DNA from 2 places in the Zongyangia acetica genome. Region 2 is predicted to be linked to the other one. Evidence: a T-box and tRNA genes for the amino acid it is inferred to sense, from the RefSeq annotation. Region 2 holds a T-box; the other holds one or more tRNA genes.
The links. A T-box is a leader RNA that pairs with one kind of tRNA and senses whether it is charged. The one in region 2 lies ahead of pheS (phenylalanine--tRNA ligase subunit alpha), so its partner is inferred to be a tRNA-Phe.
Positions count from the first base shown of each region.

Region 1 (14,763 bases), on a different contig from region 2:
GAGAAACACTGCCACTGGATGACGGTACTGACTCAACATGCATGGTCTGTATGGAGTCGATAATAACAATATCTGGACTTTCCTTGACAATGGTATCCACAATTGTCTGTGCATCAGTAATAGTGGCGATAAACAAATTTTCAGTTTGTACATGAAGACGCATAGCACGGACCTTAATTTGCTTTTCACTTTCCTCCCCGGTGATATAGAGTACCTTCTGCCCCTGCCCTAGATATTCGCAAATTTGCAGCAGTAGTGTAGATTTTCCAATTCCTGGTTCACCGCTGAGCAGGATCAGAGAACCACGTACTATGCCGCCACCCAATACTCGGTCCAATTCCTGAAGACCTGTGCTGTAACGATCCTCATCTCCGAAGGTAATATGCTGGATATTCATTGGCGTCACAGCGTGGCCGCCGGCTGTAGAAACCGCTACAGTGCCGCTTTTTTTAGAGCCTGTTACAACATTCTTCACCTGTTCTTCTAGCGTGTTCCACTCTCCGCATTCCGGACAACGCCCGAACCATTTGGCTGTTTCACCTCCGCACTGGGAGCATACATAAATTGTTTTTGATTTGACTGCCATTGATTGTACCATCCATTTCTTTTTGACTTTGTTTATCCCGAATATTCGATGCAAAATACCGATTTAGAGCACATGCTATCGTGAAAGCGACTTCATCCTGATATTCGGAAGTCGACAATTTATGTGCCTCTTCAGGGTTAGATAAAAAACCACATTCAATAAGAACCGCTGGAGATTGCGCATGATAAAGCAGATAAAGGTTGTCACCCGCTTTTTTATGTATCCGGGTATTCTCAGGTTGCAATATTTCCTGAAAAGTATCCTGCAGCGTTTGGGAAAGGATCTCGCTCTCAGGATGATTGGGGCTAAAAAACATCTGTGCCCCATTGTATTTAGATATACCGAACTGATTTTGATGGATGCTGAGAAAAATCGCATCCTCATTGTCCTCAATCATTTTCATGCGGTTTTTTATATCAGAGATCTTCTGTTCTCGAACTGATGATTTATCCGCATCGTGTAGCGAGGTATCACTATCCCGTGTCAAAATAACTTCATATCCATTCATAAGGAGCTGGTCACGCAGCTTGAGAGCAATAGCCAAGTTAATATCCTTTTCAACAATGCCATCTACTCCAACAGCTCCTCCATCCATGCCTCCGTGGCCAGCATCGATGATTACTTTTTTACTCTGCTGTCTTTCTGTATTGACATTAACCATCACAGTATTCGTTTTTACAATATGACCGGCTGACATACAAAAAATCACCACAGCAAGTGTGGTAATGGGTACGACCAATTTCAAATAATTAATTTTCATCGCCATCTTTTCTATCACCCCACAAACATTTTATGTCTGTATGTCCAGTGAATAGACTAACGATTAAATCCATTATACCTTTTTTTCTATCATTGCACAAGAAATAGCAACCTGTGGCCAGTCGCTTTCAAAAGAGATTTTGCATAGGATGTAAAAATATCTTTCTATCATAAAATCTCATAAAGGATGATTACCTTGAATTATCATTGCCCATTTTATTGCTGTCGTCCTCCCTGCCCTGGTGGGGTTACCGGTCCAACCGGTCCTACGGGTCCAACGGGTGCTCAAGGCCCACAGGGCGCCACTGGGCCTACAGGTCCACAAGGTCCTGTAGGCGCCCAAGGCCCGCAGGGAATCATCGGAGCCACTGGAGCGACTGGATCCACTGGTACAACAGGCTCAACAGGACCAACCGGCCCTACGGGTCCAACGGGAATGCAAGGACCTACAGGAGCGACTGGGCCTACAGGCCCACAAGGCCACGAAGGTCCTCAGGGCCCTCAAGGAATAGCGGGAGCCAAAGGAGATGCCGGCCCTGCCGGTGTGACAGGCCCTACGGGTCCCACAGGTATACAGGGTCCACGGGGCGATACTGGCCCTACCGGTGCTACTGGAGCAGCGGGACCAGGTGCTTTATTGGCACGATATGTTAACGCCTCTAGGATCACAACGAGTTCTCCCATTGAATTTGTGGAAATCTCTAATTCCGCCCCTGATTTAATTTCACAGTCAAGTCCAACAACAATCACATTAGCGACTGGACCTTTCTATCTTATTTTTTATTCCTTTTTCGGGGCTACCAATACAGACAGCTACCTCCAGGTCATCAGCAGAGCAAATGGAACCATCTTAGTAAGTTTTAACTCGAAGGTTCCAACAACAACGGCAGGAGGTCTTTCCGCCTCGACAGAATCAACCACAGCATTTCCTGTCATAGGAGACAGCACAAATCTTGATTTTCTCATTGCATCTTCTGCAACGCTTTCTTCCGGTGAATTTTATCTCTATATTATTGCGTTTCCCAATTGAATTTTTTCTGGAATAAAAAACCCGGACAAAATCTTAAAGATTATGTCCGGGTTCAACTTTTATATTTGCCATGTTGCCTATCAGTGATATCGTCGTTTTGCGAAACGATGTTGACATAATCAATTCCCTCCATTTTATCAACTTGCTCTAAAATTTTTTTGTCTGCCTTAGTTATCTGAGAGAAGCGCCGAGAGGGTAATTGATAGATAAATTCCACTGTATCTTTGGTGGTATTCATCGCTTGCAACTTTTCTTTTGCTCTAAAAAATGAGGTAACCATAGATTGAATGTCCTTTTCCAATCGTTTATGTGCCCGGATAACCAGTAGCCTTTTATAATCATTTTTGATTCTGCCAACAACCAAAAGTAGAACAAAAAGAGCTAATGTACTAATACTCGCAATGATATAGTCACCGATGCCACAGCAGATGCCTACAACAATTGTCCAGAAAATATAGACAGTATCTCTAGGATCCTTCACTGCATTTCTGAAGCGTACTATGGAGAGAGCACCTACCATACCAAGGGAAAGGGCAATGTTACTACCAATGACGATCATTACTGATGTGGTAAGAACAGTTAATACGATGAGCGACACATTAAACCTTCTGCTATAGATAGTACCAGTATGGGTGATCCAGTATGAAAGAAAAATGACCATACCTATGATCACAGACACCGTAATATGAACCAAAATTTCCTCAAGGGACAGTGCATATTCCCGAGTGAAGAAACTATTCAATATTTCTTTCATATCTACACCCCCTTTTGAAAGCAATTCAATTATCATACGATTTATTGATGAAGATAATAGACTTTAATTATACATGATTTGATGTATGAAATCTAGGTAAGGACAAAAGAAAACACCCCTGAACTTTCAGGGGTGTTTTCTTTGGAGGCGCCACCCAGATTTGAACTGGGGAATGAAGGTTTTGCAGACCTCTGCCTTACCACTTGGCTATGGCGCCTTATATGGAGCGGGTTACGAGGCTCGAACTCGCTACCTCCACCTTGGCAAGGTGGCGCTCTACCAGATGAGCTAAACCCGCAGGATGGTGCCTCCGGTCGGAATCGAACCAACGACACGAGGATTTTCAGTCCTCTGCTCTACCGACTGAGCTACAGAGGCATCCATTGGCGACCCGGATGGGGCTCGAACCCACGACCTCTAGCGTGACAGGCTAGCGTTCTAACCAACTGAACTACCGGGCCATTTGGTGGGAACAACAGGGCTCGAACCTGTGACCCCCTGCTTGTAAGGCAGGTGCTCTCCCAGCTGAGCTATGCTCCCATCTTTACAGAAAATTGTCACTTCTCATCAGCGACGAATATTATTTTACAATAAAGACAGAAAAAAGTCAATGTTTTTCTTAAAAAAAATTACCAAATGAACCCGATTTAATTTTTCACTGGATTTAGATAAAGATTGTGGAGAAAACGAGAGGATAGTCTTATCATATGCCCTTTTCCCCGGGGTTATTCTTAGCTCTTGACATTTGGCAAATAATCAAAAACACCTGAAGCAAATTTGCTTCAGGTGTTTTTGATTATGGAGCGGGTTACGAGGCTCGAACTCGCTACCTCCACCTTGGCAAGGTGGCGCTCTACCAGATGAGCTAAACCCGCAGGATGGTGCCTCCGGTCGGAATCGAACCAACGACACGAGGATTTTCAGTCCTCTGCTCTACCGACTGAGCTACAGAGGCATCCATTGGCGACCCGGATGGGGCTCGAACCCACGACCTCTAGCGTGACAGGCTAGCGTTCTAACCAACTGAACTACCGGGCCATTTGGTGGGAACAACAGGGCTCGAACCTGTGACCCCCTGCTTGTAAGGCAGGTGCTCTCCCAGCTGAGCTATGCTCCCACAATTTCGCTGCAAATTATCCAAAACACAAGCAGCGAAATTAATTCTACATGATTCCCCCAAAAATGTCAAGCTTTTTATAAATTGATATATTACTTTGCTCTCGCCATCAAAGTTTTTATTTCTTTTTGATTGAATCGATATTTTTTACTACAAAAATGACAACCAACCTCTGTGACCTTATCTTCCTCTGACATTTTTTGCAGTTCTTTTTTTCCAAGAGAAAGCAGGGCACGTTCTACCCGCTCTCTACTACAATCACATTTGTAGGAAACCTCTTTTTCCTCTAATATGTTTGGCTCAAAGCCGTCTAAGGCTTTTTCTATGATCTGTTGAGGTGTTAACCCTTCATGGAGCATTTGGGATACCGGAGGCATTTTCTTGACATTTTCTTCTAATTCAGAAATGGTCTCCTCTCCTACCCCAGGCATAAGCTGTATAAGATATCCTCCAGCGGAAAGTACAGTTAGATCCGTATTGACAAGTACGCCAAGCCCACAGACGGTGGGAATTTGTTCGCTGACGGCGTAATAGCTGGTAATGTCTTCTGCAATTTCTCCAGAGATGAGAGGCACTTGCCCAACATAAGGGTCTTTCATTCCTAGATCTTTGATTACATGAAGAACACCTTTCCCTACAGCACCTCCCACATCCAGCTTACCATATTGGTTAAGGGGTAATTCAACGATAGGATTGACTGGATATCCCCTCACATTGCCTTCGCCGTCAGTTACTGCAATCAGCGCGCCAACTGGGCCATCGCCTGCTACACGTAAGGTAATAGAATTTTCTTTATCTTTTAGCATAGAGCCCATAATAGATGCAGCCGTTAGCAAACGCCCCAAACCCGCTGTAACAACAGCACTGGTCTGATGGATACGCTCAGCCCGTGCAACGATATCGGTGGAATCAATGGCAATACAAGAAATTCCACCATCTTTACTCAATGCCCGTACTAATTTTCCCATACATTATTCACTCTTTCTTGTTACAAATATAAGCCGTTGGGTATTTTCTACTGGCGCTTGAAAAGTATCATCTCCATAAATTGCCAGTACCTCCATACCGGATTCCCGCAGCCATTCTGTCAGTAATTTCGGAGCATAGGCACGCTCCTTGAGAGACTCAGATTCCCGATCATAGCTCTCACCGTTCCAGGAAAAGAAATCTAGTGTGATTTCCACACAATCTTCCTGATCCGCTGGCCCATTTTGCCATACACAATATAGATCATCGTCTTCATAGACAAAGGTAGAGTCAGAGAGTATTTCCCGATGTTTATAAGGTGTGTTGACATCAAAAAGAAAGATGCCGCCGGGATTCATAAAAAGGGATACCCTTTGAAAAATTTTTAGAACCGTCTTTGGGTCTGTCACATGATTAATGCTGTCCAAAGCACAAACTGCAGCATCAATCGTACCGTAAAGATCCAAATCCTCCATCTGCTGGCATAAAAAGAGAATGGGATAACTCCCATCGTTCTTTTCCATGGCCTGTGAAAGCATATCCTCAGAACCATCTACGGCAATAACATCATAGCCGAGACGAGCTAATTCGAGAGATAAGCTGCCTGTACCGCAGGCAAGGTCGAGCAAAAGCTCGACCTTGCCACGGTGATATTTTTGCAGCAATGCCTGAAAATACTGTGCTCTCCCCGGATAATCTACATCCCAGGTCAGCCGATCATAATAGGCCGCAAAACAATGATACGCCATTATTTTTCATCCTTCAGTCTTTCAAAAACCACCCGATAACCGTCACAACCATAGTTGAGGGAACGATTCACACGGCTGATGGTCGCCGTACTGGCGCCAGTCTCATTGACAATATCACTATATACATGGCGCTCTTCCAACATTTTAGCTACATGCAGCCGCTGTGACAAAGCCTTTAACTCAGGAACAGTGCATAGATCCTCAAAAAAATTATAACATTCCTCCAGAGTTTCCAAAGACAAAATCGCTTTGAAGAGATAATCCACATTCATATCTTTCAGTTTGCTGTTCATATGCCTTCCTCCGAATTACACATGATAGGTCTATTCATAGTTTACCACACTGAACTGAAAAAGTAAATGATTCTATAAAAAAATAGACAGAGAAAAGCGCACCGGTTCCTTCCGATGCGCTAGAGTCATAAAAACTACCCTACAGATCGTTGCGGATAATATCTTCCAAGGTTTCTCGTTTCACCACTAGCCGGTCTTTACCACCTTTGACAAAGATGACAGCGGGTTTAGGAATTCGATTATAGTTAGAAGACATTGAGTAATTATAAGCACCAGTAGCCAAAACAGCAATGATATCACCGGGTTTCACATCCTGAATATGCATTCCTTCCCCGATGAGATCGCCGCTCTCGCAGCATTTACCGGCAATGGTGACAACCTTTTCTCTGGGCTCACCAGCACGGCTTGCCACCAGACACTCATATTCAGATTGATACAACGCATAACGCGGGTTATCGGTCATCCCTCCATCGATCGAAACATAAGTACGGATATGGGGGATTTCCTTTACAGCACCTACAGTATAAAGGGTGATGCCTGCCGGTCCAGCAATAGAACGTCCTGGTTCGATAATAATAAACGGCCGCTTAATTGCAAGATCTTTGCAGGTGCTGTTAACAACGGCAGAAACCTTTTGCATATAGCTGTCATATTCCACAGGATCATGCTCGGTAATATATTTAATACCGAATCCGCCGCCTAAGTTTAGCTCCCCTATTTCATAACCAGTTTCTGTCTTGATTTGTGCAATAAAGCCAAGCATAACCTGTGCCGCATGCTCAAAGGGTTCAATATCGAAAATTTGAGAACCTATGTGACAGTGTAGCCCTTTTAGACAGATATTTTCGTAACCGAGAGCTTCTTTTACCGCTTCCATGGCTTCGCCCGTCTCGAGCGCAAGGCCGAATTTGCTATCAATCTGCCCAGTACGTACAAAATCATGGGTATGAGCATCAATACCAGGTTTGATGCGGAAAAAGATATTCGCCGTCTTTCCTTGGGAACGGGCCAAAGTATTGAGAAACGCTAGTTCTGTCAGATTATCGACCACAATACGTCCTACGCCATATTCCAAAGCCAGTGTCAATTCTTCCATTGTCTTGTTATTGCCATGGAAGAACACCTTCTCCATAGGAAATCCGGCCTCATGCGCCGTGTAAAGCTCTCCAGCAGATACTACATCAAGGCCCAAGCCTTCTGAAGCTGCTACCTTACAAATTTCTTTACAGCAGAAAGCTTTGCTGGCATAGGTGACAAGTCCCTGTCCATCGTAATATTTGTCGATGGATTTTTTGTAAAGGCTACAGCTTCGCCGGATATCATCCTCATCCATCACATACAGAGGGGTACCATATTTTTCGGCCAGCATAATGGTATCCACTCCCCCAATGGTCAGGTGTCCGGCCTCATTAATTCCCAAGCAATCTGAAATAAACACGTCGCATTTCTCCTTTGTCTTCAATATCTTTTGATGCCTATTCCCCTACTTCGGCAATTTCATCCGCAATGTCGTCAATAATTGCCTTAATATCTTCAACGCCATCGCCCTTTACAGAAGAAAAGGGAATCATGGTGATTTGGTCGGCATAAGGGATTTCTTCTTGGAGAGCTGCCAACCGTTCTTCCTTTTGGGATTTGCTAAGCTTGTCAGACTTTGTCAAAATGATGACGAAAGGGATTTCACTCTCAATTAGAAAATGAAGCATCATTAGATCATCCTGCGTGGGAGGATGACGCATATCGATAAGCTGAAAGACCAGGGCAATATCCCGTTCGGTATTAAAATACCCCTCCATTAACTCAGCCCATCTTCTTTTTTCTGATTTTGATACCTTTGCAAAACCATATCCAGGAAGATCCACAAAACGAACATTATCTCCCTTGAAGAAATTGATCGTTTTAGTTTTTCCCGGAACAGAACTCACTTTGGCCAGAGTCTTTCGATTAAAAATTTTATTAATTAATGTAGATTTTCCTACATTAGAACGACCGGAAAAAGCAATCTCCGTCATGGTCGAAGGGGGCAATTGAGAAAGCAGACCAAAAGATGTTTCAAACTCTATGGCGTGATAATTCATACTGTCTCCTTTGCTCTCTTTACTGGGTAATAAAGCGATTTTTGATGTCTTTTTTCTCGTTAAGTTTTACACCTGTCTTGCAGCCATCGTCATCAGGCTGAACCACAGCAGGATTTTTAATCAGTGCATGGTTTAAAACGGTATCTATTTTAGCGGCAGGAATAAACTTGATAGAGGATTTGACCACATCATCTACCTGCTCAAGATCGGGAACATTGTCCTGAGGAATAATTACGGTTTTTACCCCTGCTGCATAGGCGGCCATCGTTTTTTCCCTCAGACCACCGATGGGTAGAACCCGACCACGCAAGGTAATTTCTCCTGTCATTGCAACCTCTCGACGTACCGGTGTATTGGACAGAGCGGATACAATAGCAGTACACATGGTAACACCTGCCGACGGACCATCCTTTGGCACCGCGCCTTCTGGCACATGAATGTGGATGTCTCGCGTTTTATAGAAGTCAGGCTCAATGAGAAGCTCATCAGCACGGCTGCGCACATAGCTGATTGCCGCATGGGCAGACTCCTTCATCACGTCTCCTAAAGAACCTGTGAGCTCGATTTTGCCATTTCCATCCATAACAGCAACCTCGATGGGCATAGTCTCACCGCCCACAGAGGTCCAAGCAAGTCCGGTGACAACTCCTACTTCGTCTGTCTCCAAAATCTTTTCTGGCTTAAACTTTTTGGCGCCAAGGAATTCTTCAATATTTTTATCTCGAATGTTGACCTTCTGTACTTCACCAGCCACCAAGCATTTATCCGCCTTTCGGCAGAGGGAAGCGATCACCCGCTCCAGATTACGGACACCGGCTTCCCGTGTGTAGTTATCAATCAAATCGTAAAGGGCATCATCATAAATATGGAAGTTCTTGCTGTTGAGTCCATGGCGTTTCATCTGTTTTGGAACCAGGTGACGCTTTCCAATCTGGAATTTTTCTTCTCTTGTATAACTGGGAAGTTCAATGACTTCCATACGGTCAAGAAGAGGCGCAGGTATAGTATCCAGCGTATTGGCCGTAGTAAGGAACAATACCTCGCTAAGATCAAAGGGGATTTCTACATAGTGATCCCGAAATGCGTTGTTTTGTTCACTGTCAAGAACCTCGAGCATGGCCGCAGAGGGATCTCCTCTGAAATCGTTGCTCATTTTATCGATTTCATCCAACAAGATGAGAGGATTACGAGAACCAGCCTGCTGCAAAGCAGTGATAATTCTGCCAGGCATAGCGCCGATATAGGTTTTACGGTGTCCACGGATATCAGACTCATCCCGGATGCCTCCCAAGGAAACTCGGGCATATTTTCTTCCCATAGTTTGGGCTATGGAACGGGCAATAGAAGTCTTTCCCACTCCTGGAGGGCCTACCAGACAAATAATCTGTCCTTTGATATCTGGCGCCATAACCCGAACGGCCAACAGTTCCAAGATACGTTGTTTGATTTTTTTGAGGCCGTAGTGCTCTTTATCCAAAAACTTTTGGGCTTTTGCAATGTCGATTTTATCTTTCGTTCTGGTATTGTAAGGCAAATCCAAGCAGACATCGAGCCACGAGCGGATCACTGCCGCCTCATGGGAGTTGGAAGGCATTTTATAGAGGCGATCAGCTTCTTTATAAAGTTTTTCTTTGCTCTCATCGTCTACATCTAATGCGGCAATCCGCTTTTGATAGCCGTCTACCTCGTCCTGTACATTTTCTGTTTCTCCCAGCTCCTCAGAAATAGCACGCATCTGCTCCCGTAGATAGTACTCCCGCTGGTTTTCATCAATTTGGTCTTTCACTTTGGCATAGATGTCCTTCTCCAAAGTGAGGACTTTATTTTCCTGATCCAGATATTTAATGAGCAGATCTAACCGTTTCATCCCACTGGATTGCTCCAATATTGTTTGCTTCTGCTCTACCTTCAGCATAATATTCCCAGCGATGTATTCCACCAGATAAACAGGATCTTCTGTTTCCATCACATTGAGAATAATTTCTTTGGGCACCTTGGCATAAAGATAGCAGTATTCCTCAAAGAGTTCTTTTAATGTGCGCATTCTCGCCTGGCATGCGACAGACTTGGACTTTGGCATTTGGGTGAGAGGCATCTTCTCCACAATCGCCTCAAGGTAAGGGGATGTCGAGACAATCTCCTTAGTTTGACCGCGATAAACGCCCTCTACCAATACCCGCAGACTATCCCCCGGCATCTTGAGGATCTGCCGGATCTGCGCAACGACACCTACATTATAGATTTCATAGTCTTGCGGATCATCATCGCGAATATCTTTTTGGGCAACAAGATATATGTACTGGTCGTCATCCATTGCCTTTTTTAAAGCTGCAATAGATTTTTCCCTTCCCACGTCAAAATGAAGGATCATGTTAGGAAAAAGGACAAGTCCACGGAGCGCCAGCATCGGCATTCTCACTGTGTTTTCATCGATTTCGTACATAAACTTCCCTCGCTTTCTCCTAGCTTTTTGAAAAGGTTCAAATTTACCTTTTCAATTGACATTCATTATAAAGAAAAAAATCGTGTAATTCAAGTGCAAAATGTTTACTTTTTATACAAATTGCCCTAATTTTGAACAAAATGATTGGCTCATCAGTCCAAAAGAGACTTTTCCTGTATATTTTTCCTGATACGCACAAAGTCTTTTCATATTTTCTTCTTTATTTAGAAAAAGCAGCCGTATTTGCGGCTGCTTTCCTATCCAATATTTGGATTAGCTGACAGAATCTTTTCTCGGCTTCATCGCCCGGTCTGATGGCAATTGTAGTTTCATTGGTTTTTTATTGGGATTGCGCAGTATATCAGGTTCCCCCGTTCCGTCGACACAGGCCTTGGAAATTGTGATTTCCTCAATCGTAGCATCGGATGGGGAATCAAACATAATGGGTTGAAGGACTCGTTCCATAATAGTACGCAACCCACGAGCACCAGTTTTACTCTCAATCGCTTGATCCGCAATCGCCTGTAAAGCCTCTGGCTCAAACTCTAAGTCAATTCCATCTAATTCAAAAAGGCGTTTATACTGTTTAATTACAGCATTTTTGGGTTCGGACAAAATCCGCACCAGACTAGGTGCATCCAGTGCATTGAGGGTAGTAATGACAGGAATACGTCCTACCAATTCTGGGATCATCCCATATTTGACCAGATCATGGGGAATGACCTGTGCAATGAGATTGTCTGTCTCCTTATCGGCGCTAGTTCTTATCTTGGCACCAAAGCCCAAAGAAGAAGTGGATACACGGCGCTCAATGATCTTATCAATTCCTTCAAAGGCACCACCACAGATGAAGAGAATATTGGAGGTGTCAATCTGAATGAATTCCTGCTGTGGGTGCTTGCGGCCCCCTTGAGGTGGAACATTAGAGATGGTACCTTCCAAAATTTTCAAAAGCGCCTGCTGTACTCCTTCACCACTGACATCGCGGGTGATGGAGGGATTTTCACTTTTTCTTGTGATTTTATCGATTTCATCGATATAGATGATGCCACGTTCAGCCTTTTCAATATCAAAATCGGCAGCCTGAATGAGCCGAAGCAGTATATTCTCCACGTCCTCGCCCACATACCCTGCCTCTGTCAATGTAGTGGCATCGGCAATTGCGAAAGGTACGTTGAGGATTTTGGCAAGGGTTTGAGCCAGCAGTGTTTTGCCGACACCAGTAGGTCCTAACAGAAGTACATTACTTTTCTGTAGCTCTACCCCATCTTCTCCACCGAAATATATCCGCTTATAATGATTATATACGGCAATGGACAAAGCAATCTTGGCTGCGTCTTGACCAATGACATATTCATCTAAAATGGCCTTGATTTCCTGTGGCTTTGGAATGGTAATATCAATCTCTTCCCGCACAGGTTTTGATCGACGTGAAGCATAGCCCTCATCCTGCATTACGCTCTGGCACAGTTCAATACACTCATTGCAGATATAAACACCAGGTCCAGCAATTAAACGCCGCACTTGATCCTGGGTTTTTCCACAGAAAGAACACCTTACCGTTCTGCCATCGTCGTTTCTTGGCATTGTATCACAACCTATCGTTCATAAATCACTCTGTCGACCAATCCGTATTTCACGGCTTCTTCTGCAGACATAAAGTTGTCACGCTCAGTGTCCCGTTCGATTACCTCCAGAGGCTGACCTGTAGCTTCCGCCATCATTTTATTCAACTTGGCTTTTGTCCGCATGATCCATTCCGCATGAATCTTTACATCTGTAGCCTGCCCCTGAGCACCGCCTGAAGGCTGATGGATCATGATCTCGCTGTTGGGCAAGGCCAAACGTTTTCCTTTGGTTCCAGAACACAACAAAAATGCGCCCATAGAAGCCGCCAATCCCATGCAAATGGTGGAGACATCACACTTGATATATTTCATAGTATCATAGATTGCCATGCCAGCGGTAACAGAACCACCAGGACTGTTGATATATAGGCTGATATCCTTATCAGGATCCTGCCCCTCCAGATAAAGAAGCTGGGCTACTACTAGGCTAGCACTGGCGTCATTGACCTCCTCGCACAGCATAACAATACGATCGTTCAGCAGGCGAGAAAAAATATCATAGGAACGCTCTCCTCGATTGGTCTGTTCAACTACCATTGGGACTAAACTCATCTAACACACCTCCGCATGATAAACACTGAGTTTCTCTCAAGTTCAAATATTTCCGGGAAATATTCCTCTAAAAGCACAATATATTTCAGCGGAGCTAAGTCCGCTGAAATATATGTAACATGAGCTATCAATTACTCTGTAACTTCGTCTTTTGTTTCCTCAACAGGAGCTTCCGCTTTTTTAGCTGCAGCTTTTTTAGCCGGTGCCTTTCTAGTAGACTTTTTTGCCGGGGCTTTTTTCTCGGTCTTTTCTTTCTCCGGCTCGTCAGCTACTTCTGTGACCTTTGCAGTATCGCGGATCATATCAATGGCCTTATTGACAGCCAAATCTTTCTTGATTTCCTCTTCAGGAATAATCATCTTTACTTTATCCAGATCAATCTGATACTGCTCAGCAAGTTTCTGCATCTCTGCATCCGCTGCTTCCTGCTCTACTTCGATATTTTCGAGTTCTACAATTTTTTCCAGAGCCAATCTTACCTTAACCTGACGTTCCGACTGCTCGGCAAAAGTTTTTCTGAAGGAATCCATCTCCATGCCAGTATACTGGAGATAGGTCTGCAAATTCATTCCCTGGGACTGCAGGCGATAATCGAAATCGCGGACCATTTCGTCAATGCGATGCTCAATCATGACCTGAGGAATTTCAGCCTTCATATTAGAGATAACAACATCAATCAGCTGATTCTCCAAATCATTTTGCGCAGCAGTTTGCTTAGCTTCCAAAAGCTTTGCTTTCAGGTCGTCTCTCAACTCCGCCACGGTATCGAACTCACTGACATCTTTGGCAAACTCATCGTCAACCTCAGGCAGCTCACGCATTTTAATCTCATGAAGTTTTACTTTGAAAACCGCAGGTTTTCCAGCCAAGTCTGCTACATGATATTCTTCAGGAAAGGTGACATTGACATCAAACTCATCCCCAACATTGTGGCCAACAATCTGATCCTCAAAGCCAGGAATAAACTGATTAGAACCCAAAGTCAGGGGATAATTCTCACCCTTGCCTCCATCAAAGGCAACGTCATCAACAAATCCCTCAAAGTCAATAATGGTGTTGTCGCCATTCTGTGCGGCGCGGTCTTCCACATTGACCATACGGCCGTTTCTTTCCCTCAGCCGCTCAATCTCGCTGTCAATTTCCTCTTCGGAAACATTGACAATTTTTTTGGTGGCTTCGATACCTTTGTAGTTTTCAACTTCGACTTCTGGCTTGACAGTAACAGTCGCCTTAAAGGTAAAGCCATCTTTGCCTACCTCAAGCACCTCAACATCCGCCCGGTCTACCGGCTCAATCTTAGCCTCTTTGACGGCGGATTCATAGGCATCGGGATAAACAGAATTGATTGCATCCTCATAGAAGATGCCCTCGCCGTACATTTTCTCTATGATAGAACGGGGAGCCTTTCCCTTCCGAAAGCCAGGCACCTGCATTTTTTTTCCGTTTTTGCGAAATGCCTGATCAACAGCAGCATTAAAAGTATCGCCGTCTACAGCAATTTCTAATTCATACTTATTGGTCTCCACCTGTTTTGCCGAAGTTAAACTCATTTCAGAACTTCCTCCTGTTACTTTAAACGCATTTATCCTAGTGATTATATCATATTTGCACGAAAATACCAAGTTTTTTTTTGAAGTTTTTCCTGCAAACTTGTAAAGAATTATTCTTTTTTTAAGTCATATTCTCTGCGGGCTCTTTCATTTCGGTTGAAGCCACAAAAACCGGATCAAAATCAACCTGATCACAAGATATTAACTGGAATTGGATATCCATATAAGTGCCATTGAGGGCAAACCGTCTTCCCCCAC
Region 1 covers NZ_JBBEWN010000003.1:17,973-32,735, reverse strand. Annotated here, with positions in the region: gene radA (DNA repair protein RadA) at 1-586, opposite strand, end outside; gene WGC32_RS03450 (N-acetylmuramoyl-L-alanine amidase) at 537-1,352, opposite strand; partial or broken gene WGC32_RS15095 (collagen-like protein) at 1,533-1,949, shown strand; gene WGC32_RS03445 (DUF4956 domain-containing protein) at 2,428-3,129, opposite strand; tRNA gene WGC32_RS03440 (tRNA-Cys) at 3,272-3,346, opposite strand; tRNA gene WGC32_RS03435 (tRNA-Gly) at 3,352-3,427, opposite strand; tRNA gene WGC32_RS03430 (tRNA-Phe) at 3,432-3,507, opposite strand; tRNA gene WGC32_RS03425 (tRNA-Asp) at 3,514-3,590, opposite strand; tRNA gene WGC32_RS03420 (tRNA-Val) at 3,594-3,669, opposite strand; tRNA gene WGC32_RS03415 (tRNA-Gly) at 3,929-4,004, opposite strand; tRNA gene WGC32_RS03410 (tRNA-Phe) at 4,009-4,084, opposite strand; tRNA gene WGC32_RS03405 (tRNA-Asp) at 4,091-4,167, opposite strand; tRNA gene WGC32_RS03400 (tRNA-Val) at 4,171-4,246, opposite strand; gene hslO (Hsp33 family molecular chaperone HslO) at 4,339-5,214, opposite strand; gene WGC32_RS03390 (class I SAM-dependent methyltransferase) at 5,218-5,961, opposite strand; gene WGC32_RS03385 (YerC/YecD family TrpR-related protein) at 5,961-6,254, opposite strand; gene lysA (diaminopimelate decarboxylase) at 6,394-7,692, opposite strand; gene yihA (ribosome biogenesis GTP-binding protein YihA/YsxC) at 7,730-8,332, opposite strand; gene lon (endopeptidase La) at 8,352-10,775, opposite strand; gene clpX (ATP-dependent Clp protease ATP-binding subunit ClpX) at 11,049-12,362, opposite strand; gene clpP (ATP-dependent Clp endopeptidase proteolytic subunit ClpP) at 12,374-12,955, opposite strand; gene tig (trigger factor) at 13,087-14,505, opposite strand; gene WGC32_RS03350 (metallophosphoesterase) at 14,627-14,763, opposite strand, start outside.
Region 1: it encodes a tRNA-Phe, which carries the amino acid that the T-box ahead of pheS (phenylalanine--tRNA ligase subunit alpha) is inferred to sense. The anticodon was not compared.

Region 2 (14,763 bases):
TCCGCCTTTGATTTACTCGGATGCATCCTGAGCTTATTGTTCCCCCAAAAGACAAAACTTAATCATGGCGATGATAAAAAATTGCTTTTTATCATCGGCTTGCCTCTGTGTTTTACAGGAGCAATCTATCCCTTTCGCCACAACTCATTGGGAGACAGTACTGCATACGCGGCACGTCCCTTTCGCCCCGGCTTTGGGGGCCCGTTTTCATTATATTGCCCTCCCTCTGTTTTTGACCGTCATACAGCCTCTTTCTCTACCATCCAAACATAGCAAAAAAACGTCCTGTGGCTTTCATCCAGCTCCAAGGCGCTTGAAAACGCAAAGGATACAACCTCGATTAAAAAGTTTGTTTCTTTTTCAGCCAGATCACGGTGACAATGAAGAAAGCTATCATAAGAAGATACACAAAAAGGATGATCCACGGAAAGGCCATTCGATCCACCCGCGCTGATTGCACCAAAAACTCCCAATCACTGCCGCCAAAAGCAAAGTAGCGTTTTCTTGAGCACCACCAAAGGACCAGCGCAGGTGCCGCTAGGCTTAATATAATCTGTATGGTGCCTCTTCCCCAGCCTTTCTTTTGAAGCGCCAAAACACCCACACACAACGTGACGCCGGAAATCAGCCCCAATATTATACCCAACAGCATGGTCCCCTCTCCTTCCCATTGATTCATTTTATCACATGAAGATTATACCTTTTCCCCTTTTTCCCCTATCCTCCTACAACCAACAAAACGAATATGGCCCTTTCATAATCAATTACTGGCGTAGACTGAACCCTGTTTCTCGTCGTCAAAAGGCCCTGGCTTTTGGAGCCAGGGCCTTTTCTCACTGTAAAAAGGTAAAATTTTCAAAACTGATGTCGAGCTCTTCATCGGGAATTTGCAAGTCTAAAATATTCCCGCTCTCCCCGTCCAACCGCAGGGAAAACTGGAAGCTCTGCTGATTGGACACAATCTCAACAACATCCTTTTCCACCGAAATATCCACCCCGTTTTTCTCCGCGGCTGTAGTCAGTGCTTTTACCAGCAGCTTCACTACTGCTCCTCCCACTGCGGAATTGGGGTCGATATCCACATGAAAGCCTTTATAGCTAATCCCCAGCTTTTCATCGGACAGATCGAACTGCATTCCTGCCAGATTCTCCGGGGCTGTAAAATCAACGGTACAGCCTCCGCCTTCTTTCTTGATCTGAGCTTCGGCTTCCATCCCCTTATACTTGATCTTGGCAGAGGAGGCAAAATCCGTCTGGAGCTTCTCGCTTATCTGGGCTTCGCTGAGTGCCGCCTCCCCACCTGTGGAGGCCTCCTTACAGCCGGCAAGTACCGACACGGATAAAAGAACGGCTAAGAGCAAAGAAATAACCCGCTTCATATTTCCTTCGTCTCCATTCCGCCGCCGGGGCGGCATGAAATTTGAAGAAAGCCCGCTTTCACCCTGCTCTATTTTATCCGCCTGGTTACCTCCCGTTTTCGGCAAAAATGTGGCACAGATCCGTCAGCATATCGGTGGGAAGCATTCCATATTCCGACAGCCGTTTGGAACAACGGTCCGCCGCCGCGCCGTGAAGATACACTCCACAGGCCGCTGCAATGTCGGCAGGGAGTCCCTGGGCCACAAAAGAGGCAATCATCCCGGCCAGGATGTCCCCGCTTCCACCTTTAGAAAGTCCGGGGTTGCCATTGGTATTAATATAGACCTGACCTTCTGGGGAAAACACCAGGGTATTTGTCCCCTTGAGAACCAGGGTCACACCGTATTCCTGGGCGAAATGCTTTCCAATGTTGTAGCGGTCAGCTACAATCTGAGACACAGTTTTTCCACATAGCCGGGACATCTCTCCCAGATGCGGAGTCAAGATCACAGGGGCTTTGGCTTTCTTTAATATATCTATGTCTTGTGCCAGGGCATTTATACCATCGGCATCCACTACAACGGGACAATCTGCCTTCTGGAGCACTTCCTGGACAATCTGGACGGTATCTTCATCCAGTCCCAGTCCGCAGCCTATCAGGCAGGCGTTACTTGTTTTCAGCTTTTCCAAAATCCCAGGCAGATTCTGGGCCGAGATCCGTCCACTGTCATTGGCATGCAGAGGCAGGAACAGGGATTCAGTGAGGCGCACCGACACCGGTACTGTCAGCTCCTCTACTGTTCCCAAAGTCACAAGCCCGGCGCCGCACCGCAGAGCGGCAGTAGTGGACATCAGGGCCGCACCGCACATCCCCACACTGCCGCACAGATTGAGGAGCCTGCCATAGGTGCCCTTATGGGAGTTGCGGGGCCGCTTCTTGATCTGGGAAAATGCAAAGCCGTTGGTCAGATGGGTATGGGAAAGGGGAACCTGCTGATGAACTCTGGGGTCAATTCCGATATCAGCTAACATAACACAACCGCAGTTTTCCGCAGATTCTAAAAGAAGATGGGCGGGCTTATAGCAGTCAAAGGTAACGGTATAATTTGCCCGAACCGCACCAGCGGCCACCCGTCCGGTATTGGCTTCTACTCCGCTGGGGATATCCACTGCAAAGGTACAGGTATCGCTTTTGACAATCAGTGCGGCGATTTCTTTCACCGTGTCGTCCAATTCCCCATGAAAACCGGTACCATAGATGGCGTCCACCGTCACATCACAATGGGACATCCATCTGTATACCTCTTCCCGATCCTCCTCAAAAGAGACAATTTCCACGCCAGCTTCTTTGGCCCGCTCATACATAGTTACAGCGTCGGGGGTTACCGGCGGCTTGTGGACCATGACCAAAAGCACCTTGGCATCCCTTGCCAGAAGGTTTTTTCCCACAACATAACCGTCTCCGCCGTTGTTGCCGTGTCCGCAGAAGATAACACATCGAATCACGGACACCTCCATCTTCTCTTCAATAGCCTCCGTCACTCTATCTCCTGCGTTTTGCATAAGGGACAGATAGGTCTGTCCATATTGGAGAGATCCAGCTTCGATCTCCTTCATTTCTTTGGATGTTGCAATTGCCATGATGTATCCTCCTTCTTATTCGTGATCGCTCACCGCTGTCACAAAGCAGATGGCATACTCCTTGGTATGGCTGATGGAAACGGAAAAATTCATTCCCCGCTGTTCCGCCAGCTGTTTTGCTCTGCCGGTCAGATGAAGATAGGGCCGGCCGGCCTCATCCCGCAATGTCGCCACTTCGGTCAAGGAAAACCCCCGCACTCCGGTGCCCATGGCTTTGCCAAACGCTTCCTTGGCGGCAAAATTAGCTGCTATGGTAGGCAGAGGATTCCCTTTGGATAGAAATAGGTTCCTTTCTTCCTCCGAAAACACCCGCTGCATAAAGTGGGGACGCTGGACGCAGCGTTTCAGCCTGCCAATCTCGATGAGATCCACTCCGGCATATACCATATCTGTTTCCCTCCCGGCATTTTCTTTGTCACATATTATAGCATAGTCTGTCCTTCTTTGCCCTCTTTTTCTTCTTTTCTTTTCAGCGAAGAAAAGCGGATTTTTCCCGTAAACATGGGAAAAAGCTCTTGCAAAGGGATCATTTCTGTGCTAAGATAAAACACAAACGCAAAGACTGAGAGAGTAGCTTCCCATTGCCGGAGCAGAGAGGGCTGGTCATCGGCTGAAAACTGGTCCGCCGGGGTCAAGGGATGTGAAGTTCACTCACGAGCGGCGGCGCTGAAACGTTCGTAAGTAGGCGCCGACGGGTGATGCTCCCGTTACAGAGCGGCAGAGTGTTTGCTCTTGATGCAAAAATCCGGGTGGTACCGCGGAAACGCAATGTGCGCTTTCGTCCCTGTTGTCGATGGGGATGAAGGCTTTTTTTATTGCCTTCTGCCGTGAGCAGCGCCGGGAAAATTTGGTGCAAACAATGAAAACTATAGATGAGGTGAACACAATGAAAGAAGCGTTAAACGCAATCCGGCAGCAGGCGGAGCAGTTGATCCACGCCGCGCAGGATATGAAGGAAGTTGACGCCCTTCGCGTCAGGTTCCTGGGCAAAAAAGGAGAACTGACCGCCATCCTCAAACAGATGGGGAAGCTTTCTGCGGAGGAGCGCCCGGTCATCGGCCAACTGGCCAACGAAATCCGCACTAATATTGAAAACGCTATCGCAGCCCGCAATGAAGAACTCAAGGCAGCTCAGCTGACTGCTCAGCTGGAGAGCGAAAGGCTGGATGTGACCATGCCCGGCAAACGGCATCCTCTGGGCAAAAAGCATCCCCTGACCCTGGTATTGGACGAAATCAAAGAGATATTCCTGGGTATGGGCTTCGACATTGCCCAGGGCCCGGAGGTGGAACTCGACTACTATAACTTTGAAGCGCTCAACATCCCCAAGAACCATCCGGCCCGGGATACCCAAGACACATTCTATATTAATGACAATGTTCTTCTCCGCACCCAGACCTCACCGGTGCAGATCCGGGTCATGGAGAAACAAAGGCCTCCCATCCGGGTCATCGCTCCCGGCCGGGTCTATCGTTCCGATGCCGTGGATGCCACCCACTCCCCCCTCTTCCATCAGATTGAGGGCTTGGTTGTAGACAAAGGCGTTACCATGGCGGATCTCAAAGGCACCTTGGAGATTTTCGTCAAACGGCTTTATGGCGAGGATACGGTGGTTCGTTTCCGCCCCCATCACTTCCCCTTCACCGAGCCCAGCGCAGAACTGGACATCCAGTGCTTTGCCTGCCATGGCGAAGGTTGCCGGCTGTGTAAAGGCGAGGGATGGATCGAGCTTTTGGGCTGTGGTATGGTTCACCCCAAAGTTCTGGAAATTTGTAATGTGGATCCAGAGGAATACAGCGGCTTTGCTTTTGGCATGGGTCTGGAACGAATCGTCATGCGCCGTTTTGGTATCGACGACCTGCGCTTGTTCTTCGAAAACGACCTGCGCTTCCTTGACCAGTTTTAATCCATCCATTTTGTAAATACTTGCTCCAAATTCATCCGCTGGAGCTTTTGACAGTAAATTGCCGCTTGCGGTAGCGGCGGAAATGGTTTTTCTATGAATTTATCCATGAGATGGTTATCCGACTTTGTCGATATTGACGCCAAACCCCATGATTTCTGCGAAGCTATCACCCTGTCCGGTTCTAAAGTTGAGGGTTACACTGTAGAAGGCAGTGAGATCAGCAATGTGATCGTGGGAAAAATCCTCTCCATTGAAAAGCATCCTGATGCGGACAAGCTGGTCGTATGTCAGGTAGATGTAGGCTCTGGTGAGCCCATCCAGATTGTCACCGGCGCCACCAACCTAACGGTAGGGGATGTGGTCCCCGTAGCCATGGACAACTCTACGCTGCCCGGCGGCAAAAAAATCCGCAAGGGAAAGCTGCGGGGCGTTGTCTCCAACGGCATGCTTTGCTCTCTGGGCGAATTGGGCCTTACCGTACACGACTTTCCCAACGCCATCGAGGACGGCATTATGGTCATTGATGAAGATGTAAAGCTGGGGCAGGACATCCGAGAGGCTTTAGGCCTTAACGACACCTGTGTGGAGTTTGAAATCACCTCCAACCGCCCCGACTGTTTCTCCATCATCGGTTTGGCACGGGAGGCTGCCGCCACCTATAACCTGCCCCTAAAGCTCCACACCCCTGTGGTGAAAGGCACTGACGGGGATGTCAATGATCTGCTTCAGGTAGAGGTGAAAAATCCGGAACTCTGCATGCGTTATATTGCCCGGATGGTCAAAAATGTAAAAATTGAGCCCTCTCCCCGTTGGATGCGGGAGCGTCTGCGGGCTTGCGGCGTTCGGCCCATCAACAATATTGTCGATATTACCAACTATGTCATGCTGGAATACGGCCAGCCCATGCATGCTTTTGACTACAAATATGTCAACGGCCACAAGATCACCGTCCGCACCGCCAAAAATGGGGAGAAAATCACTACCTTGGACGATGTGGAGCGCAATCTGGATGAAAGCATGCTGGTCATCGCCGATGAGAAAGGCCCTGTGGCCGTTGCAGGCGTCATGGGCGGTGAATTTTCCAGCATCATGGATGACACCGACACCATTGTTTTTGAATCTGCCTGTTTTAACGGTCCCAGTGTCCGGCTGACCTCCAAAAAGCTGGGACTGCGCACCGAAAGCTCTGGCCGCTACGAAAAGGGGTTGGATCCCAACAACACCAAACCCGCCGTAGACCGTGCCTGCGAGCTCATCGAAATGCTGGGAGCGGGCGAGGTCATCGGCGGCTATGTGGATGTGGACAACTCGGATAAGGCCCAGCGCCGTATCAAACTGGATGTGGACTGGACCAACCGCTTCCTCGGCATTGACATCCCAAGGGAGCAGATGGTGGACTATTTGGAACGGGTCGGCTGCGTTATGGATGGAGACGATATCATTGTCCCCTCCTCCCGCCCGGATCTGGAGCATAAAGCTGACATTTCAGAGGAAATCGCCCGGTTCTACGGCTATGATAAAATCCCTGTCACCGCCATCCGGGGTACAGCCCAAGGCCATCTGACCGAACAGCAGAAATTTGAACGGACCGTCAGCAACACTCTGCTCAGCCAGGGGCTCTATGAGATTATGACCTATTCCTTCATCAGCCCCAAATACTATGACAAAATCCGGCTGCCAGAGGATAGCCCCCTGCGCAAATGCGTCACCATCCAAAACCCCTTGGGCGAGGATACCAGCGTTATGCGCACCACCACCCTCCCCTCTATGCTGGAGATTCTGGCCAAAAACTATAATAACCGCAACGAAAGCGCAGCTCTTTTTGAGCTTTCTCCCGAATATATCCCCACAGAAAATCCCCTGCCTGACGAAAACGTTCAGGTAACCCTGGGCATGTATGGGGAACAGTATGATTTCTACTCCCTCAAAGGCGTAGTAGAGGCGCTGCTGGATGTGCTGGGAATTGCCGATTATGATGTATCCGCTGTCAGCGATAACCCCACCTTCCATCCTGGCCGGTGTGCCTGCATCAGCAAAGATGGACGGGACATCGGCACGATTGGTGAAATTCATCCCCTTGTGCTGCAAAACTATGGCATTAATACCAAGGTCTACGCCGCCAAATTGGACGCCTCCGCCCTCTTTGATCTGCGCTGCGTATCCAAGGAATATAAGCCTCTGCCCAAATATCCGGCGACTGCCCGGGATATTGCGGTGCTCTGTGATGATGCTTTGCCGGTCCTGGATATGAAGAAAGCTATCCAGAAGGCTGCTGGTCCTATTCTGGAGAGAGTTTCTCTCTTTGACGTTTATAAGGGTCAACAGGTTCCTGACGGCAAAAAGAGCGTAGCATGGAGTTTGTCCTTCCGCGCTCCCGACCGTACCCTCACCGATGAGGAGACCGATGGAGCCATGAAGAAGGTCCTCAAGGCTTTAGATGAGATGGGCGCTGTTCTCCGTTCTTAAGACAAAGTTTTTTATGAAGGCAGCCTTTGATGAAGGCTGCCTTTGTTTTTATTCCCGGTTTTCTCTTTGGTCTTCTTTGATTTTTCATAAAAATCTCATAAGAGATTTGCAACTTCGACTTGATAATTCTCCTGTTTTAGTGTATGCTAGTGTACAAAGAGGTGGTATCATGCACGAACCGACAATATCGTTTTCAATTCATGAAGATAAGGAAAAAGAGATCAAGCAGATACTGACGTCTGTGTACGATGCTTTGCGCCAAAAAGGGTATAATCCCATTAACCAGATTGTGGGGTATATTCTCTCTGAGGATCCCACATATATTACAACTCACAACAATGCGCGGAGCCTCATCCGCCGGGTGGACCGGGATGAGCTACTTCAGCTGCTTGTCAAGTCCTATCTGAATGACTAAATCATAAACGATAGCAAAGCCGCGGCCAAATCGATAAAGGCCGCGGTTTCTTTCATGGCACTTTCTTTACTTGCTGGCAAAATTATGGTAAAATATAGATCTACATTCATTTTGTTTTTGATACCACTGTGTAAAACAAGGTTGCATGATATAGAATCATAAGGAGGTATGTTTCATGGCAGAGAACAAGGACCAGGAGTTTTTGACATACAAAGGGCGTCCGCTGGTTCGCAGCGGAAAAACCCTATATTACGGCAGCATGTCAGACGAAAGTGTGGTCATGCTCCAGATTCTCTCCACCAAAGAGGAGGAAGGTATGGAGATGGCCAGCCGCGTGTCTGTGCAGATGATCAGCACCGATACCACCAAGAATCCGGCAGAGCGGATTCTCAAAAAGAGCGAGCAGGACGGGTTGTATAACGCCCTGGATATTGCCAGCATCTGGCTGGATCGGTTGGACAAACAAAACGGAACCAAAGCAGAATAAGAGGTGGATACCATGAATGCGATTTATGAACGCTTAATGGAACATATGCAGGATCATCCCATCATCAACACCCATTCCCACAGCTTACCTACCGTAGATGGCAGTGACATGACATTGGATACCATGCTCCACTCCACCTATATGGGTTGGAAGGCCATCAATGCCGAAGGCTACGGGGATGACAAGGACGCTTTTGTAAAGGACATGCGTTTTAATTCCTACTTCACCTATTTTCAAAAGTCCTTGCAGGAGCTCTACGGCTTAAATGAGCCTATTTCTAAAAAGACATGGCAGCTTTACAGCGATAAAATTCATGAGGCCTATCAGGATAAGCTCCACCGCACCAACATTCTCCGGGAAAAATGCCGATATGAAAAGGTCATTGTGGACTCCTATTGGAATCCCGGTGAGATTCAGGGCTTTGGCGGTATGATGACTGCGGCCTACCGGATCAATATGTATTTGTTTGGATACTCCAAAACGGCGGTGGATCACAAAGGCAAAAACCCCTTCCAGGTCTATGGCTGGCCGGATGCGCCTACCATCGACGATTATGTGGCGCTCATGCGCCGTCAGATCGGTCTCAAGCTGGATGAGGGCTGTGTAGCAATCAAAGCGGGCTGCGCTTATGACCGCGGACTGGACTTTATGCCCACCACCAAGTATGAAGCAGCCAAAGCATACATGAATCCCGACGCTACCCCAGAGGAGATCAAGGCATTTCAGGATTACATCTTTGATCAAATCTGCAAATATGCCGCCGAGCGGGATGTCCCTGTTCAGTGCCATACGGGACTTGCCCGTCTCAACAAATCCAACGCCATGTGGCTCAAACCCATCATTGACCAGAACCCTGACACCCGCTTTGTCATCTTCCACGGCAGCTATCCATGGATGGATGATGTGCTGGCGCTGGTTCACAACTACCCCAACGTCTATCCCGACCTTTGCTGGATGCCTATTCTCTCCCCCAGCGCCACGGAACGGTTCCTGGAAGAGCTGTTGGAATTGGGGAATGCGTCAAAGATCTGTTGGGGATGCGACACCTGGATGGCGGAGGATAGCTTTGGCGCCCTCTTAGCCGCCCGTCATGTTTTTGCAAAGCTCCTTTCCCGCAAGGTAGAGGAAGGATTTATGAACGAAGAAGAAGCCAAAGCACTGATTAGCGATATCCTTTATAACAACGCCAAAAAAATCTATAAATTTTAAAAGAAGGCAGCCATAAGGCTGCCTTCTTTTATTCTCTTGAACCAGCTGGCCAGATTTTCGGATTCATGGTGCCGTTACTGTATTTTTTAAAAAAACCTGAAAATTCTTCCGGATCGAATTCTCCATTTTTGATGATAACTTCCTGCTTCACATGGGAAAGCTCTATATAATACCCCGTTTCCGCATACCCATTTTTCAGATAAAACTTTTTGCGCTGCAATCTTTGCTCTCTATTCTCTGCCGCTTCGTCGCAGCGCTCTATGGAGACGATGATCTTATGGCGAGGATAACGTTTTTGAATCTCATCTAATATTCTGCTGCCATAACCCTGAGAGCGCAGAGGGGGATCCACTGCCAAAAACATTATGAACACTATAGGATCTACCATGGCCAGGTATGCAAAGCCGCATACTTGGCCCTTCTCATGAAAAGACAAAAACTCTGTGGTTGGCATTTTGGACAAGACCAGCATCAATAAATAGGGCATTCTCTCCTCTTTTGGAAAAGACGCAAGATAAATTTCTTTTACTTTTTTACTCTTTCTTGTCACATTTTCAGTCGATAAAGCCATGCAAATTCCGCCTTTCCAGTGCAGCTCTCATTGCTCTCGTTATCCTTTATTTTATAGATGTTTTAAATTTATCATATTCTCAAAAATACTTCTATCACTGCCATGATGAATTTATCTTTTCGGGTTACAATAATAGATGTCATTTTCTTCGAAATGAGGGTGTAGATTGCTAACCATTGTTGTTGTCGGAAAAAAATCCGATAAAAAAACGGTCAAATTCATCGCTAGAGCTCTTTCTCCCCAGTTTTCTATTCTCTATATCGGCAACGATAAAATCCAGGGACATCCCAGCGGGCATTATGACTTTCTCATCTACGAAACTGAAAAGCTTGTTCCCATAACGAGTGAAAATGCTGTCATTATTTTTAAAAGCCACAGTATTCCCCAAACTTGTCAGCCCTCCCTAGACGGATGCTACGCGGTGGTAGATTCCGACGACGAAGACGCCACGGAACTTTCGCGGCAGATGGGGCTGCGTGTCATCACCTGTGGGCTCTCCTCTAAGGATACCTTTACCTACTCCAGCTTTACTTCTGACAGCTCCGTTGTCTGCTTGCAGCGTTCTATTCCCTTTTGCGGACGGCAGATTGAACCCTTTGAGCTTCCGACTGACAACAGCAATCCCTTTGACCGATACCTGACCCTGGTGGTTTCCTGTATTCTCGCTCTATCCGGCCATACACAGTTTATTGAAACGCTGACATGAATACTTTTTATTCTTCATTCTCTTCCGTCACAGTCAAAAAACAACAAAAACCAAGGCGGAAATTACCACTCATATTCGTTCCCCGAAAGATTACAATAATAGTGCAAACGCAATCAAGAAATTCATTTCCCAAAACATTGAAGGAGTGTAAATTTACTATGGCTAGTAACAAAATTGTTGTTCCCCAGGCAAGAGAAGCTCTTGACCGTTTTAAAATGGAAGCTGCCAACGAGGTTGGCGTTAACCTGAAGCAGGGCTATAACGGCGACCTGACCTCTAAGCAGGCTGGCAGCGTTGGCGGCCAGATGGTAAAAAAAATGATCGAGGCATATGAGAATTCTGTAAAATAACTTACCCCTCAACCAAAAGCAGGACGCCAATGGGCGTCCTGCTTTATTTTATGACCGATCAAGAAGCTTCCACAACTTTTCCAGCAGCCCATGTATTCTTGACTGGTGATTCTTCTGCTGTGATCTTCCATGCAAACCCATCTCCTGGCGGAGTGGCTCTACCGGTTTTTGTCCCGACTGCAAGGGTTGTCGTCTTTCCCCAACGCCGCCAAAGGCAGGATCTCTCTCAGTGACCTGCGGCGGCTTCTCGAAAAAACGAATCCTTTTCCTCAGGCTGGGCAGTTTCCTCCTTAGAATCTAGAGCCTCTGGCTCCACATTGGCCGTGGTCAAGGTCAATCGGGCAGAAGCCTTATCAATCATTCCGTCCAGCACATTCAGTTTTTCCTCCATCTGGGCCACTGCCTGGGATAGATGCTCCCGGACTCGAGCTACGTCCTCCTTTAGGTATGCCATTTGACCGGAGAAGCTCTCCATCTCCGAGGTAGCATTCCGGACAATCCCCTTGGCTCTCACATTGGCCTGAAAAATGATCTGCTCCGCTTTTTCCTTCGCGTCGATGAGCGCATCTCCAATCTGCTGGGACATATCATCGTATTTTTTGCTCTTGTATTCAAAGCTTTCCGCTTTAAACTGGAGCTGACGATTCTGCTCTTTTAGGATCTTCAGCTCCCGATCCTTATCCTCGCTGAGCTGTTTATACTTTGCCATATCCAGGCTTATATCACTTAACTGCGCCGTCAGTTCCCGAATCTTGTTTTGTTCAGATTCCAGCTTCTCCTGGGCAGTCTCTAATTTGAGGTTCACCGAAGCAATATCTTCCCCCAGCTTTTGGTTCGCTGCTTCCAGCTCCGTAATCTTTTCGCCTAATTGTTTTTCCATCTCTTTGGATGAACTGCTCAGTTCATCAATATAGGTAAGCACTTCGCTTTTATTAAATCCACCTACAACGCTGGTTTTAAAAAGTGCCTGTTTCTCCATTGCACGCACACCCTTCCGGCTAAGCCTTCCTCCAAAAATCGCCCATTCCTAGTTATCATTATTATAACATTTTTTATATGAAACACAATATTTTTATTTTTCTAAAGAAAAGTCAAAAATCCCCAATAGCAAAGCTTACCAACAAAGGTACGCCTCTCTATCGGGGATAAAAGCTTGTATCAAAGGCCGACAGGAGCCAATATGGTCTGCGTCTCATCCAACTCGATGCGGATATTTTCGAAATTCCCGGTCATTTCAATGGTTCCAATATCTTCTCCCACAGGGGATTGCATCTTACCTTTTTCCTGCTCGCCCTGCCTGTCAAAGACAATATTCTGGACGGGGGCAATCTGATCTTCCATCCCCTGAATTTTTACACTTCCCCTAAAAAACGCCGCGTGAAACAGAGGTCGGTAGATTTTTCCCTCCACAGTAATTCCAGTCTCGCTGAGATTTTCTGTGTCTCCGTTTTCATAAGCAATGGCATTCATCTGGGTGTCAATCTCCATTGGGAGCCAAGAACAACCGTAAATCAGCACAAGAGCCACAATTGCAGCAAAAACCACCCAAAACATCGGATTCTTTTTCATGGGTTACAACCTCCCCCATATCAAAACAGGACGCCTTCGCGTCCTGTGAGTTTCCAGCACATTTTCCTCAATGGAACATGTCCTTTTTGATGAAAATTATGGCAACGATTGCCATCAGTATGATGGTGATGCCAATGGGAAACCAGAAGTTAGGAATGGGAATATTGGGCACATTCATTCCATAAAAGCTGGAGACAATGGTCGGCACTGCCATCACAATGGTGATACAGGAGAGCACCTTCATCACAATATTCAGGTTGTTTGAAATAATGGAGGCAAACGCATCCATGGTGCCCGACAGGATGTTGGAATAAATATTACACATTTCAATGGCCTGCCGCACCTCAATGAGGACATCTTCCAGAATATCCTCATCCTCATCGTATAATTTGATAATGCGGCCCCTCATTACCTTTTCCAAGGTCATCTCATTGGCCTTAAGGGATGTGGAGAAAAATACCAAAGATTTTTCAAGGCCCAACAGCTGAATCAGTTCCTTATTTCTCATAGACTTATGCAGCTGCTGCTCCACATAATGGGAAATTTTATCAATCTGTTTTAAGTATTGCAGATACCGCACCGCGATCCGAAGCAGACAGGTAAAAAGAAAACGGGTCTTTAAATGGGGCTGTACATTTTTCACCATTCCATTGGCCATTTCGCTGATCACAGGGTTCTCCTTCAAGCAAACGGTAATGACCATTTTCTCCATGATAATGATCCCCATAGGCATGGTCGAATATAGAATGGTATTATTGTCTGTTTCTTTTTGTTGGGTGGGGTAGTCCACGATCACCAAGGTTTGGTCCTCTTCTTTTTCAATACGGGAGGTTTCCTCCTCATCCAGTGCGGCCCGAACAAATTCCTGATCCGCGCCCAGATCTTTCACCAGATATGCTACCTCTTCTTCCGTAGGACTAATTGCGCTGATCCAGCAGCCCTCTTCCGCTTGGGAGATCTGCTGGATGCGGTTATCCACTGTCTTGTAAAAGCTGAGCATCTTGCTTCCTCCTTTACGGCAGAAGCAATCTACGGCACCGCTCCTGCCCATATTTGATTGTACTTCGATATGTTCCACTAGGGTCAGGGCTCAATGCCGTCACCTCCTACTTACAATATAACCGCTATGGCATTGTTCTTTCATAATAACTTATCTCAAGCCATAAACCTTATTCATTATATCACAAAAACCATCGATTGCAAGCGAAACAAAAAGATTCAGCGAACTATTGGGTTCTTACGGGGTATAATTACCCTTTTTCAGACAATTTGGACGAATTCTCATATAAATGGATAAAAATAAAGGATGGCAAACGCCATCCTTTATCTGTAACTATCTTAGTCCAATTTCTCTCCGCAGTAAGGACAAAACTGGATTTTGGGTTCGCGAATCGGCAATACTTCATTGCAGTGGGGACAGCGCCAATACTGAAACAAAAGCAAGGCGCCTACAGCCATGATGACAACACCGACTATCATACCGGCAAACTTAGCCCCTTCACCAGGAATCAGCAGGGCAGATAAAATAAGAGCCACGCAGCCAATCGCCCATACTGCCAATGCAATGTTCCTACCCTTTCTAAAGTTCACAGGATTCTCTCCCCACTTTTTAGCATAAAAAACAAAGGGACAGAGTAAATTTCTCTGCCCCTTGCAATCTTATTTCTGATTAAAAATTTTCATAATGTCAAAGTAATCGTCATCGTCTCCAACGCCCTTGTCACCGCTATCCGCAGCAGGGGTCACGCCGCTTTTAAAGTTATAATTGACAGCCGCATCCAAACGGTCGGCGTCAAAGCCGGTGGCAATGACAGTAACCTGCATCTCATCATTGAGATTTTCATCAAAGGTAACACCCCAGATGATATTGGCATCAGGATGGGAGGCCTGGGTAATCATCGAAGAAGCGGTATCCACTTCGTCCATGCCGATATCGGAAGAGGAAGTGATGTTGACAAGAACTCCCTTGGCTCCATCGATGGAAGTCTCCAGCAACGGGCTGGAAATAGCCATCGCCGCTGCTTGTTCGGCCTTGTCCTTGCCCTGGGCATGTCCCACGCCCATGTGAGCATAGCCTGCATCCT
Region 2 covers NZ_JBBEWN010000004.1:204,005-218,767, reverse strand. Annotated here, with positions in the region: gene WGC32_RS05595 (hypothetical protein) at 341-679, opposite strand; gene WGC32_RS05590 (hypothetical protein) at 834-1,379, opposite strand; gene WGC32_RS05585 (NAD(P)H-hydrate dehydratase) at 1,465-3,000, opposite strand; gene acpS (holo-ACP synthase) at 3,016-3,387, opposite strand; T-box leader at 3,550-3,789, shown strand; gene pheS (phenylalanine--tRNA ligase subunit alpha) at 3,887-4,906, shown strand; gene pheT (phenylalanine--tRNA ligase subunit beta) at 5,000-7,372, shown strand; gene WGC32_RS05565 (IreB family regulatory phosphoprotein) at 7,542-7,787, shown strand; gene WGC32_RS05560 (hypothetical protein) at 7,963-8,274, shown strand; gene WGC32_RS05555 (amidohydrolase family protein) at 8,287-9,483, shown strand; gene WGC32_RS05550 (GNAT family N-acetyltransferase) at 9,512-10,054, opposite strand; gene WGC32_RS05545 (hypothetical protein) at 10,221-10,760, shown strand; gene WGC32_RS05540 (small, acid-soluble spore protein, alpha/beta type) at 10,919-11,110, shown strand; gene WGC32_RS05535 (coiled-coil domain-containing protein) at 11,337-12,089, opposite strand; gene WGC32_RS05530 (hypothetical protein) at 12,269-12,679, opposite strand; gene WGC32_RS05525 (magnesium transporter CorA family protein) at 12,747-13,679, opposite strand; gene WGC32_RS05520 (hypothetical protein) at 14,018-14,269, opposite strand; gene ftsZ (cell division protein FtsZ) at 14,339-14,763, opposite strand, start outside.